3 regions of the Streptomyces sp. ITFR-16 genome follow, and region 2 is predicted to be linked to each of the others. Evidence: riboswitches for the same ligand, from Rfam matches in the RefSeq annotation. Region 2 holds a riboswitch; each other region holds the start of a gene.
What was found. A riboswitch is a leader RNA that binds a small molecule or an ion and turns the genes downstream of it on or off. The one in region 2 is predicted to bind thiamine pyrophosphate.

Region 1 (4,383 bases), 1.5 Mb from region 2:
CCAGACGGCCCGCTACCGGCTGGGCACGGACGCGGCCGGCTCACCCGCCGAGCCGCAGGCCTCCTCCGGTGTGCTGGTCGGCACCGGGACCGGCGCCACGGGCTGGCTGCGCTCGCTGTGGCAGGAGCGCCGCAGCCCGCTGGCACTGCCGGCGCCGACCGATCCCCGGCTGCTGTGGTTCGTCCGGGAGGCGTGGCCGTCCCCGGTGACCGGCACCTCACTGGTCTCCGGGGAGCTGGGGCGCGGGCAGGAGCTCCGGCTGACCGTGGAGTCCGACCGGGTGGTGGTCTTCGGGGACGGGATGGAGACGGACGCGCTGGAGCTGACGTGGGGCCAGAGCGTACGGCTCGGCATCGCGGCGACGGCGCTGCGGCTGACCGTGTGAGCGCGCCGGGGCGGGTCCCGGCCGCCCCGTAGGCTCGACGCCCGGCCCCGTACGACCGTGCAAGGAGAGCGCCATGACCACCGACGCCACCCCCGTTCCGTCCCGCAACTCCCGTCCGCCCAAGGCGCAGGCGGCGCTGGGGGTCGGGGTGATCGTGCAGGATGCGCGGGGGCGCATCCTGCTCGGCCGGCACCACAGCGGGACCTGGGAGCTGCCGGGCGGCAAGGTCGATCCGCTGCCGGAGTCCGTCGCGGCGGCCGCCGCGCGTGAGCTGCGCGAGGAGACCGGTCTGAGGGTCGCGGAGCACGAGGTGAGCATCTTCGTGATGCTGCACGACGCGGTGGGCGGCATCAACCGGGTCACGCTCGGCGCTCTTGTACGGGTCGGCTCGGCGACCCCCGAGGTGACCGAGCCCCATCTGATCAGCACCTGGCGGTGGACCTCGCCCGACGAGCTGCCGGCACCCCTCTTCGACCCCTCGGCGCAGATCCTGGCGGCCTGGCGCCCCGGCCTCGGCCTCACGCACCCGCCCGCGCACCGGCTGGACCTGGTGACCGAGGAGACCGAGGTACACACCTAATTCGATTAATCATTTGCCTAGGGCTCATAGGCAGAGTTAGCGTCGTGGGCATGAAGGCCGTGACCGAGCAGGACATCCGCACATCGTTCGTCAATTGCTCCAAGGGGGAGGCCGGGCGTCTGCCGCTGCCCCGCGATTTCGGGGAGCTGCCCTGGGAGGATCTCGACTTCCTGGGCTGGCGCGATCTCAGCGCGCCCGGGCGCAGCTACATCGTCACCGAGCACGACGGGAAGCTGACGGGGATCTCGCTGCGCTTCCCCTCCCAGCAGCGCGGGTTCCTCCACCGGAGCATGTGCTCCCTCTGCCTGACCACGCACCCCGGCGGCGGGGTCTCCCTGATGACCGCCCGCAAGACGGGTCCCGCCGGGCGTGAGGGCAATTCGGTCGGCCTGTACATGTGCACCGACCTGGCCTGCTCCCTGTACGTGCGCGGGAAGAAGGCCGTGGCCTCGGGCGCCCGCTTCAAGGAGTCGCTGACCCTGGAGGAGCAGGTCGGCCGCACCGCGGCCAATCTCTCCGCCTTCGTGGCCAAGCTCTTCGGCTGAGTCACGCGCCGGGCGCGCAGGGGGTGGACAGGTACCCACCCCCGCACCGGCATCCGCGCCCGCCCGGCTATCCTGGCCGCCACACCGGACACGGGGTGCCCCGCACAGGGGCTGAGATCACACCCGTCGAACCTGAACCAGTTAGCACTGGCGGAGGGATGTCTTCATGTCGTTGTCGCATGCCCAGGACGAGCTCGCCGCATTCGGCGGGCGCATGCCCACCGCACCCGGCGATCTGCGCGTCGAGGCACACGGGATAGCCCCCGTCCCCGAGGACCGCCGCTACGGCGGGCCCGGCCGGCTCTTCACCGTCTGGTTCGCGCCCAATCTGACGATGACGGGTGTCTTCACCGGCACCGTCGGCATCGCGCTGGGCCTGGACTTCGCCACCGCGCTGGCCGCCGTCGTGCTCGGGACCCTCGTGGGCGCCGTGCCCACCGCGTATCTGGGCACCTGGGGCAGCCAGACCGGGGCCGGGCAACTCCCCTTGGCCCGGCTGGCGTTCGGCCGGGGTGTCGTCGTGCCCGGGGTGCTGCAGTGGCTGTCCTCCATCGCCTGGGACGCCTTGATCGGGCTGTTCGGCGGGGACGCGCTGGCCCAGCTGTGCGGCTGGCCGTTCTGGCTGGGGGTCCTGGTCATGATGGCTGCCCAGGGAGCGTTGGGCGTCCTGGGGTACGAGGTGATCCACCGGCTCCAGACCGTGATGACGTTCGCCCTGGCCGCCGCCTTCGCCGTGCTCTCCACCAAGCTCCTGCAAGGCGTCCACCCGGCCGCCTCCGGTTCCGTGCACGGCGCGGACCGGGCCGGCGCCGCCGTCCTGACCTGCACCGTCGCGCTGAGCCTGGCGCTGTCCTGGGCGCCGTACGCCAGCGACTTCAGCCGCTATCTGCCGCGCACCGCGTCCCGGCCGCGGATGTTCTGGTGCACGCTGCTGGGCATCAGCACCTCCTTCGTGGCCGTCCAGGCCCTCGGGCTGTGGGGGGCGTCCGTCTTCACCGACCAGACGGCGCGCGGCATCGACACCCTGCTGGGCGGGGGCGCCCTCGGCGCGTTCGGGCTGCTCGCCGTGGCGCTCGCCGCGCTGTGCAGCAACGCCATGAACGACTACAGCGGTTCGCTGGCGCTCCAGACGATGGGTGTCCGGCTGCCGCGACCGGTCGCCGCCGCACTCGCCGCGGCGCTCGGCTTCCCGCTGGTCCTGTGGATGCACGCGGCCGACACCACGACCCGCTTCCAGAACGTGCTGCTGCTCGTCGGCTACTGGATCCCCGGCTTCGTCGCGATCGTGGCCGTCGACTGGGCCGTGCGGGCGCGGGCCCGCGGCCACTCCCCCGTCGACCTGGCCACCGAGAGCGCACACCGCCGGCCGTGGTGGCCCGCCCTCACCGCCTTCGCGGCGGCCTTCGCGGCGGCGGTCCCCTTCATGAGCACCAGCCTGTACGTGGGCCCCGTGGCGCACGCGCTGCACGGCGCCGACCTGGCCTACGGGGTGGCGTTCCTCGTGGCCCTGACGGTCTACACCCCGCTGCGGCTGCGCCGGAGCCGCTGAGGCGGAGAACGGCCGAGGGGCCGTACCGGATCTCTCCGGCACGGCCCCTCGACGAACGACTCTCACGAGTCGGGACGACAGGATTTGAACCTGCGACCCCTTGACCCCCAGTCAAGTGCGCTACCAAGCTGCGCCACGTCCCGCTGCGATTCCTCCCGGTCGTGCCGGGCGGCTGCGCAGGACAAACATTACCTCACTCGGTGGACCGGATCGACGCGCGTGCCTGCTGGGCGCGGGCGGCCAGGGATTCGGCGCCGCAGGCCGTGGCCAGTTTGTGGGCCCGGGCCAGCTCCCGGGGCGAGCGGGTCGCGATGCCGTAGTCGACCAGGGCCTGGGCGTACTCGTACTGCGAGGGCGACGCCTCCAGGTGGCGGACCGCCTCGCCCAGCAGGTGCACGGCCTCCTCCGGGCGGGCGAAGAGGGAGACACAGCGCAGGGCCTCCCCGATGGCCGTGTCCGTGCCGAACCGTTCGGCGTGCACCCGGGCGGAGTTGGCGAGCTGGGCGGCACGGCCCGGGTCCTCGTCCGCCAGGGCGCGAGCCAGGTCACCGGCCCAGGGTCCCCAGACGCCGTTGAACCTGCCGCGCGGTTCGAGGGACTGGCCCGCCGCCTCCAGCTCGGTGACGGCCTCCTTCGTACGGCCTTCGGCGAGCAGCAGGCGGCCCCGGACGCACGGGCCGTCGGGCAGCACCATGGCGCTCGGGTAGGGCAGTCCGAAGTGGTAGTCGTCGGCGACCTTGCGGGCCTCGCTGACCCGGCCGCGCGCCAGCAGGGTGTCGATGAGCAGACAGGCGGCGTCCCAGTGGACGGGCAGGCCGCTGCCGACACGGTCGGCGAGGCGCAGTCCCTCGCGCAGGAAGCCCTCCGCCTCGGCGAGCCGGCCGCGACGGCGGTAGACCAGACCGAGGAGGGTGTGGGCGAACGCCAGGTGGGCGCCGCTCCAGCCGGAGATCTCGAAGGCGCGCACCGCCTCGCCGAACAGCTCCTCGGCGCGGTCGAGTTGGTCGATGAAGGCGTAGGTGATGCCGAGCGTGGCCGGGAGTTCGAAGCCCCACTCGGTGTCGGTCCAGCCGAGTCCGCGCGCCGGGTGGCCGTTGACCAGGGCGCGTTCGCAGAGTTCCACGATGAGCTGGGCGTTCTCGCCGCGCAGCATGGCGTCGAAGGCGCGCAGGGTGAGCAGCGCCCGTTCGGCGTTGTCCCGGCCGGTGAGATGGTCGGCGTTGGCGGCGAGCCTGCGGGAGCGGCCCGGCCCGTCCTCCTCGGTGGCCTGCGTGCCCTCCCAGAGGAAGTGGGCGGCCTGGAGCCGCATCAGGCCGGGGCCGGG
Region 2 (4,383 bases):
CCGCGAGGAACTGCACGAGCGTCAGCACGGCGGCCGTGGGCAGGGCGAGCAGCTGGGCGGTCTGCCGGTAGATCTCCACCTCAAGCGTGGAGTAGCCGGGGCCACCGAGGATCTGAACGACGCCGAAGGAGGTGAAGGTGAACAGGAAGACCATCAGCGCGGCGGCGGCCACGGCCGGGCCGAGCGCGGGCAGGGTGACGCGCCGCCAGGCGGCGAACCGTCCGGCCCCCAGGACCCGCGCGGCCTCCTCCTGGCGCGGGTCGAGCTGCGACCAGAGCCCGCCGACGGTGCGGACGACGACCGCGTAGTTGAAGAACACATGGGCGAGCAGGATCGCCCACACCGTGGTGTCCAGCCGGACGCCCCACAGCTCGTCGAGGAAGCCGCCGCGCCCCAGCAGGGCGAGGAAGGCCGTGCCGACGACGACGGTCGGCAGCACGAACGGCACCGTGACGACGGCCCGCAGCAGCTGTTTGCCGGGGAAGTCGAACCGGGCGAAGACATACGCGCCCGGCAGGGCGATCAGGAGGGTCAGCGCGGTCGAGGCGAGCGCCTGCCAGAGAGTGAACCAGAGGACGTCGCGGATGTCCGGCCGGGCCAGCACCTCGCCGAACCGGCCGAACTGCCAGACCCCGTCCGCCTTGAGGCCGCGTCCGACGATCGCGGCGACGGGATAGGCGAAGAACAGCGCGAAGAACGCGACGGGCACGGCCATCAGGCCGAGCCGCACCGCGCTCCCGCGCCGGGCCCGGGCGCGTGCGGACCTCCCGCGCGCGCCCGGTCCGCGTACGGGTGTCTTCGCTACTTCACTACGAGCGAGGACCATGACTGGACCCACTGCTCACGGTTCTTGGCGATGGTGTCCGGGGCGACGGTCGCCGGCTTCTCGGCGGTGGCACCGAACTTCGTGAAGAGCGCGGGCACCTTCGCATCCTTCGCGACCGGGCTGACGAACATGTTGAGCGGCATGTCCTCCTGGAACTTCTTGCTGATCAGGAAGTCCAGCAGGGCCTTGCCGCCCGCCTCGTTCCTCGCGCCGTCCAGCAGCCCGGCGAACTCGATCTGGCGGAAGCACGTGCCGGTGGCGACGCCGGTCGGGGCGGTCTTCGGCTGCGGATCCGCGTACAGCACCTCGACGGGCGGGCTGGAGGCGTAGCTGACGACGAGCGGCCGGTCGGCCTTGGCCTTCCTGCCTCCGGCGGAGCCGGAGAACTCCTCGTTGTACGCCTGCTCCCAGCCGTCGACGACCTTGACGCCGTTGTCCTTGAGCTTCTTCCAGTAGCCCTGGTAGCCGTCCTCGCCGAACGTGGCGACCGTGCCGAGGAGGAAGCCGAGGCCGGGCGAGGAGGTCGCGGCGTTCTCGGTGACCAGCAGGTCCTTGTACGCGGGCTTCGCCAGGTCGGCGAAGGTCCGCGGCGGCGCGAGCTTCTTGTCGGCGAAGTACTTCTTGTCGTAGTTGACGCAGATGTCGCCGGTGTCGACCGGGGTGACCCGGTGCTTGTCCGCGTCCAGCTGGACGTCGGCCGCGACCCTGTCGATGCCCTTGGCCTCGTACGGCGTGAACAGGCCGTTGTCGAGGGCGCGGGAGAGCAGGGTGTTGTCGACGCCGAAGAACACGTCGCCGCGCGGCGAGCCCTTGGTCAGGATCTCCTGGTTGAGGGCGGCGCCGGCGTCACCGCTCTTCAGCACCTTGACGGTGTAGCCGGTCTCGCGGGTGAACTCCTTCAGCACGCCCTTGGAGGCGTTGAAGGAGTCGTGGCTGACGAGCGTGACGGTCTTGGAGCCGGTGCCGTTGGTGCCGCCGGTACCGGAGGCCTTGTCGTCGGAGCTTCCGCAGCCGGCCAGCGCGGTCGCGCCGAGCGCGGCGGCGAGGGCCGTCACCGCGATCTTCTGGGTGGTGCTCATGTGATTCCTCCTGGAGTGACCAGGAAGAGACGCGGCCCTGCCCGCGCCGGTGGAAACCGGAAGCGGGCAGGGCGCAACAGCTTGAGTAAGGTCCGAACTTCCTACCCGGAATGACCCGGGCGAGGTTCAGAGGGTCTGCGGCCAACCTGTCCTTGGTGCCGCACTCTCAGCGCTGTGGCGCTCCCCTGTCGGAATATGAAGTTGATTTCGGCCCCAGGCTACACGGCCCCCGTGGGCCTCAGCGCTCGGATGCCGCCAGCTGTCCGCAGGCCCCGTCGATCTCCTGGCCGCGGGTGTCCCGGACGGTGACGGGCACGCCGTGGGCGGCGATGGCCTCGACGAACGCCTTCTCGTCCTCGGGCCGGGAGGCGGTCCACTTCGAGCCCGGGGTCGGGTTCAGCGGGATCAGGTTGACGTGGACGCGCTTGCCCTTGAGGAGGCGGCCGAGCCGGTCGCCCCGCCACGCCTGGTCGTTGATGTCGCGGATCAGGGCGTACTCGATGGAGATGCGGCGGCCGGACTTCTCCGCGTACTCCCACGCGGCGTCCAGGACCTCGTTGACGTTCCACCGGGTGTTGACCGGGACGAGGGTGTCGCGCAGCTCGTCGTCCGGGGCGTGCAGCGAGACGGCGAGACGGCACTTGAAGCCCTCGTCGGCGAACCGGAGCATCGCGGGGACGAGGCCGACGGTGGAGACGGTGATCCCGCGCTGCGAGAGCCCCAGGCCGTCGGGCTCGGGGTCGGTCAGCCGGCGGATCGCGCCGACCACGCGGTTGTAGTTGGCCAGCGGCTCGCCCATGCCCATGAAGACGATGTTGGAGAGCCGGGCCGGACCGCCCGGGACCTCGCCGTCGCGCAGCGCCCGCATGCCGTCCACGATCTGGTGGACGATCTCGGCGGTGGACAGGTTGCGGTCGAGACCGGCCTGTCCGGTGGCGCAGAACGGGCAGTTCATCCCGCAGCCGGCCTGCGAGGAGATGCACATCGTGACGCGCTCGGGATAGCGCATCAGGACGGACTCGACCAGCGTCCCGTCGTGCAGCTTCCACAGCGTCTTGCGGGTGGTGTCGTCGTCGCAGCTGATGTGCCGGACCACCGACATCAGGTCGGGGAACATCGCCTCGGCGAGCTTGTCCCGCGATCCGGCCGGGATGTTGGTCCACTCCGCCGGGTCGTGCGCGTACCGCGCGAAGTAGTGCTGCGAGAGCTGCTGGGCGCGGAAGGGCTTCTCGCCGATCGCGGCGACGGCCTCCCTGCGCTCGGCGGGCGTGAGGTCGGCGAGATGCCGCGGCGGCTTCTTGGCTCCGCGGGGCGCGACGAAAGTGAGTTCTCCGGGCTTAGGCATGGTTCTTCCAGTGTCGCAGACACGCGGAGGTGCCCCTGCCCCTCGTCGGCCGGGGCCCTCGCGGTACCGCTGCGCGGGCCCCGACGGGGTATCCGGAGAGACAGGGACAGCCCGCCGACTTCGCAGGAGGTATCCGTCGTGCACACCGTGAAGCACTGGTTCAACCACAGCCTGGCCGCGCAGGCCCTCGTGCTCTTCGTCCTGGGGCTGGGCCTCGGTGCCGTGTTCCGCCGGGACGATCATCCGGCGTTATGGGCGGTGCAGAGCCTGCTCTGCACCGCCGTGGTCATCGGCATCCTGGCGTACCAGCGGCGCAGGACCAGCCGGGCGACCGGGGCGCGGCCGAGTGCGGTCGTCGACCTCAACCGCAGGATCCGCCGCCGTGAGGTGCCCCGGGACCCCGAGGAGCGCGCGATGATGCGGCGGCTGGTCGACGAGCAGCTCGGGAAGATGGAGCGGGGCGGCCGGTGGCTGCCGTACTGGCTGGGCCTGGTCGCCGTCGGCATGCTCGTCCTCGGTGCCACCACCGGCTCGCCGGCCTTCCCCGTGGTCTTCGCCGTCGGGGTGGTCGTGTTCTGCACCTGGATCCTGTGGATGCGCCGCCGGGCCATGGAGATGCACCACCACATGCGCTCGGCCCTGCGCGAGCGCGGCTGACACCGGAGAAACACGCGTGAGGGCCCCCGTCCGCGGACGGGGGCCCTCACGCGTTGCCGTGCCGGCAAATGCTCAGCCGGAGCCGACGAAGACGACCAGCAGCAGCCAGACCACCGGCGCGGTCGGCAGCAGGGAGTCCAGCCGGTCCATGATCCCGCCGTGGCCGGGCAGCAGCGTGCCCATGTCCTTGATCCCGAGGTCCCGCTTGATCATGGACTCGCCCAGGTCGCCGAGGGTGGCGCTGGCGGCGACGGCGAGGCCGAGCAGCAGCCCCTGCCACCAGGAACCGTCGTCGATCAGGAACTGCATGCACAGCGCGCCGGCCACCATCGCGAAGGCCACGGCTCCGAACAGGCCCTCCCGGGTCTTCCCGGGGCTGATGCGGGGTGCGAGCTTGTGCTTGCCGAACCGCCAGCCGACGGCGTACGCGCCGGTGTCGCTGACCACGGTCAGCAGCAGGAAGGTCAGGACCCGCT
Region 3 (4,383 bases), 3.8 Mb from region 2:
CGCTCGCGGACCCTTCGTGCCAGCTCAGCGGCGGCGGCGGCCGGATCGGACGCCTCCGTGACGGCGCGGACCACGACGACGCGGCGCGCCCCGGCGTCCAGCACCTGGTCCAGATTGCCCGCGTCGATCCCGCCGATGGCGAACCAGGGGCGCGCGGGGGCGAGCGAGGCGGCGTAGCGGACGAGGTCCAGGCCGGGGGCGTGCCGGCCGGGCTTGGTGGGGGTGGGCCAGCAGGGGCCGGTGCAGAAGTAGTCCACGCCGGGCTCGGCGACGGCCGCGTCCACCTCGGCCCGGGCGTGCGTGGAGCGGCCGACGACCACGTCCCGGCCGATGATCGCGCGGGCGGCCGGCACCGGCAGGTCGCCCTGGCCCAGGTGCAGCACGTCGCTGCCGATGGCGTGGGCGACGTCGGCCCGGTCGTTGACCGCGAGGAGCTTGCCGTGGCGCTTGCAGGCGTCCGCGAAGACCGCGAGGTGCTCCAGCTCCTCGGCGGCCTCCATGCCCTTGTCGCGCAGCTGGACGATGTCCACCCCGCCGGAGAGCACCGCGTCGAGGAACTCGGGCAGGTCGCCCTGGCGCCTGCGCGCGTCCGTGCACAGATAGAGCCGGGCGTCGGACAGCTGCGAGCGAGGCGTGGACATGGTGCGGTTCCCCCCGGGACAAGGCGATGGCGTGGTGCGGCGCGGGGAGCGGGCCGCGTGGGACGCGGCCCGCTCCCCCGTACGGCTTTCGGTCAGACGGCGAGCGCCTGGGCGCGGCGCTTCACCTCCGTGCCGCGATTCTCACTCAGCGCCTGCGCGGGCGTGCCCGGCAGGGTCGGGTCGGGCGTGAAGAGCCATTCCAGCATCTCTTCGTCGGAGTAGCCGTCGTCCCTCAGGAGCGTCAGGGTCCCGGAGAGGCCCTTGACCACCTTGCTGCCGTCGATGAAGGCGGCAGGCACCTGGAGCGCCCGGTTCTCACCACGTCGTACGGCGATGAGCTGGCCCTCCTTCACCAGCTGCCGCACACGCGTCACCTCGACATCGAGCATTTCCGCGATGTCGGGAAGGTGGAGCCAGGCAGGGACGAGAGCATCGATCTTTGCGTCAATCTCGGTCACGGGACAAGCCTGCCATCCCGGACCGACAGCCGACACCCGGACTCAGCCCTTCAGGTCCTCGCGGCTACGGGAGGACCGCCGACTTCAGCGGTACGGAGGGGTCGGCGGCCCGCAGCGGATCGAGCCGCGCCCCCGCCTCGACGAGCCTGCGCCCCTGGGCCAGATCGCGCGGCCGGCTCACGGCCAGGACGGCGGCCAGGACGCCGTCGCGCAGCCAGCACACGGACCAGGCGGGGTCCGCCGGGTCGCCGCGCCACAGCAGCGTGTCCGCGTCCGCGTGATGGCCGGCGTACTGCACGAACCGGCCGAACTGCTCGGACCAGAAGTAGGGCACGGGGTCGTAGGCGGGCGGTTCGGCGGCGCCCTCGCCGGCGGCCGCGGCGATGTGCGCGGCGGCGGTCCTCGGCCCCTGGAGCGCGTTGTCCCAGTGGTGGACGAGCAGCCGGGTGCCGTAGCGGGCGGAGGGGAAGGAGGCGCAGTCGCCGACGGCGTACACATCGGGCAGCGAGGTGCGCAGGGCCGTGTCGGCGGTGACCGATCCGTCGGGGCCGAGCGCGACGCCCGAGCCGGCCAGCCAGCCGGTGGCGGGCCGGGCGCCGATCCCGACGACGACCGCGTCGGCGGCGAGGGTGCGCCCGTCCGCCAGGACCACCGCGCCGGGTTCGACGCGGGCGACCCGGGCCCCGGTGAGGAGTTCGGCGCCGCTCTGTGCGTACCAGGCGGCCATCGGGGCGGCGACCTCGGCGGGCAGGGCACCCGCCAGGGGCCGGCCGGCGGCCTCGACGACGGTGACCGCACAGCCGGCGGCGCGGGCCGCGGTGGCGAACTCGGCGCCGATCCAGCCCGCGCCCACGACCACCACGTCGTGCCCCGCCGCGAGGACGGGGCGCAGCCGCGCCGCGTCGTCGAGGGTGCGCAGCAGATGGACGCCGGGCACGCCCTCGGAGCCGGGCAGGACGACCGGTTCGGCGCCGGTGGCGATGACCAGGACGTCGTAGGGCACGGGGCCCGCGGAGGTGTCCAGTTCGTGCGCGGCGGCGCGCACGCCGGTGACCTCGCAGCCCAGGCGCAGTTCGATGTCCAGGCCCTCGAAGTCGATGTCGAAGGCGGATTCCTCGGCCTTGCCGAGCAGGACCGCCTTGGACAGCGGGGGCCGGTCGTAGGGCTGGTGGGGCTCGGCGCCGATGAGGGTGACGGCGCCCGTGAAGCCCTGTTCGCGCAGGGCCACGGCGGTCTGCACCCCGGCCATGCCCGCGCCGGCGACGACGACCCGCCGCCCCGGCCTCTCTGCCCGCTGCTGCTCGCTCACCCGTCCACCTTAACCACGTGACAGACCGTCAGGACAGGGGGCCGCCGGTCCCGCCCGCACCCCCGCCCTCCTTACCGGGTCCCGGGAGCGGGGTTTAGGGTGGCCACGGTAAGACACTCGCGGGAGCCCGGACGCACCGGGCTGAGAGGGAGGCTGGACGGCCTCCGACCGTACGAACCTGATCCGGGTCATGCCGGCGAAGGGAGGGGCTGGACGCCCATGCGCACCCATCGCACCGAAGGGTCCGACGTCCTCGTCATCGGGGGCGGCATCATCGGCCTGGTGACCGCCTGGCGGGCCGCGCAGCGCGGACTGCCGACCGCGGTCGTGGACCCCGGTCCGGGCGGCGGCGCCGCCCGGGTCGCGGCCGGCATGCTGGCCGCCGTCACCGAACTCCACTACGGCGAGGACACCCTGCTGAGGCTCAACCTCGCCTCCGCCGCCCGCTATCCGTCGTTCACCGCCGAGCTGGAGGCGGCCGGCGGACAGGACATCGGCTTCCGCGCCTGCGGCACCCTGGCCGTCGCACTGGACGCCGACGACCGCGCCCATCTGCGCGAGCTGCACGAGCTCCAGCGGCGCTCGGGGCTGGACTCGCAGTGGCTGACCGGCCGGGAGTGCCGCCGGCTGGAGCCGATGCTCGCGCCGGGGGTGCGGGGCGGGCTGCGGGCCGACGGCGACCACCAGGTCGATCCGCGCCGGCTGGCCGCCGCGCTGCTCACGGCGTGCGAGCGGGCCGGGGTCGTCTTCCACCGCCGAAGGGCCGAGCGGCTCTCGGTGGTGCGCGACCGGGCCGTCGGGGCCGTCCTGGACGACGGCACGGAGGTGGCGGCCGACCAGGTCGTGCTCGCCGCGGGCAGTCTCAGCGGCCGGCTGGCCGGGGTGCCCCCGCAGGTCCTGCCGCCCGTGCGCCCGGTGAAGGGCCAGGTGCTGCGCCTGACCGTGCCCCCCGCGTACGCCCCCTTCCTCTCGCGCACCGTGCGCGCCGTGGTCCGGGGCAGCCACGTCTATCTCGTGCCGCGCGAGAACGGCGAGCTGGTCGTCGGCGCGACCAGCGAGGAGATGGGCTGGGACACCACGGTCACGGCGGGCGGGGTGTACGAGCTGCTGCGCGACGCGCACGAGCTGGTGCCCGGCATCACCGAGCTGCCGCTCACCGAGACCCTGGCCGGCCTGCGCCCCGCCTCCCCCGACAACGCCCCGCTGCTCGGCCGGACCGCCCTGCCCGGCCTCCATCTCGCCACCGGCCACCACCGCAACGGGGTGCTGCTCACGCCCGTCACGGGTGACGCCATGGGGCAGCTGCTGGCCGGCGGCGAGCTGCCCGAGGTGGCCCGCCCCTTCTCCCCCGGACGGTTCGCACCCGCCGCCCCCGCACGTCAGGAGCAGCCCGCATGACCGAGTCCGTCCCGCTCACCGTGTCCGTGAACGGCGAGGCGGTCGCCGTCGCCCCGGGCACCACCCTGGCGGCCCTCGTCGCGACGCTGACGGCCGCGCCCTCGGGTGTCGCGGCCGCGCTCAACGAGACCGTGGTGCCGCGCGGCCAGTGGCCCGCGGCGGCGCTCACCGACGGCGACCGGGTCGAGGTCCTGACCGCGGTCCAGGGAGGCTGACCGTGTCCGACGACCTCTTCACCCTCGGCGGCACCGTCCTCGGCTCCCGGCTGATCATGGGCACGGGCGGGGCGCCCAGCCTTGAGGTGCTGGAGCGCTCCCTGACCGCGTCCGGCACCGAGCTGACCACGGTCGCCATGCGCCGCCTGGACCCGACCGTGCAGGGCTCCGTGCTCTCCGTGCTGGAGAAGCTCTCCATCCGGGTGCTGCCGAACACGGCGGGCTGCTTCACGGCGGGCGAGGCCGTGCTCACCGCCCGGCTGGCCCGCGAGGCCCTCGGCACCGACTGGGTCAAGCTGGAGGTGGTGGCCGACGAACGCACCCTGCTGCCCGACCCGGTCGAGCTGCTGGACGCCGCCGAG

Region 1: another riboswitch for thiamine pyrophosphate. It lies ahead of RLT58_RS03185 (purine-cytosine permease family protein); the one in region 2 lies ahead of RLT58_RS09540 (thiamine ABC transporter substrate-binding protein).
Region 3: another riboswitch for thiamine pyrophosphate. It lies ahead of thiO (glycine oxidase ThiO); the one in region 2 lies ahead of RLT58_RS09540 (thiamine ABC transporter substrate-binding protein).

Annotation. Positions count from the first base shown of each region.
Region 1 is NZ_CP134609.1:680,500-684,882, forward strand. Features, by position in the region: gene RLT58_RS03170 (hypothetical protein) at 1-385, shown strand, start outside; gene RLT58_RS03175 (nucleotide triphosphate diphosphatase NUDT15) at 459-965, shown strand; gene RLT58_RS03180 (FBP domain-containing protein) at 1,016-1,510, shown strand; TPP riboswitch at 1,592-1,686, shown strand; gene RLT58_RS03185 (purine-cytosine permease family protein) at 1,677-3,059, shown strand; tRNA gene RLT58_RS03190 (tRNA-Pro) at 3,129-3,202, opposite strand; gene RLT58_RS03195 (ATP-binding protein) at 3,253-4,383, opposite strand, start outside.
Region 2 is NZ_CP134609.1:2,179,617-2,183,999, forward strand. Features, by position in the region: gene RLT58_RS09535 (ABC transporter permease) at 1-715, opposite strand, end outside; gene RLT58_RS09540 (thiamine ABC transporter substrate-binding protein) at 802-1,905, opposite strand; TPP riboswitch at 1,986-2,102, opposite strand; gene rlmN (dual-specificity RNA methyltransferase RlmN) at 2,144-3,250, opposite strand; gene RLT58_RS09550 (hypothetical protein) at 3,389-3,907, shown strand; gene RLT58_RS09555 (phosphatidate cytidylyltransferase) at 3,980-4,383, opposite strand, start outside.
Region 3 is NZ_CP134609.1:6,008,587-6,012,969, reverse strand. Features, by position in the region: gene thiE (thiamine phosphate synthase) at 1-641, opposite strand, end outside; gene RLT58_RS26595 (Rv2175c family DNA-binding protein) at 734-1,099, opposite strand; gene RLT58_RS26590 (NAD(P)/FAD-dependent oxidoreductase) at 1,164-2,408, opposite strand; TPP riboswitch at 2,518-2,630, shown strand; gene thiO (glycine oxidase ThiO) at 2,628-3,806, shown strand; gene thiS (sulfur carrier protein ThiS) at 3,803-4,021, shown strand; gene RLT58_RS26575 (thiazole synthase) at 4,024-4,383, shown strand, end outside.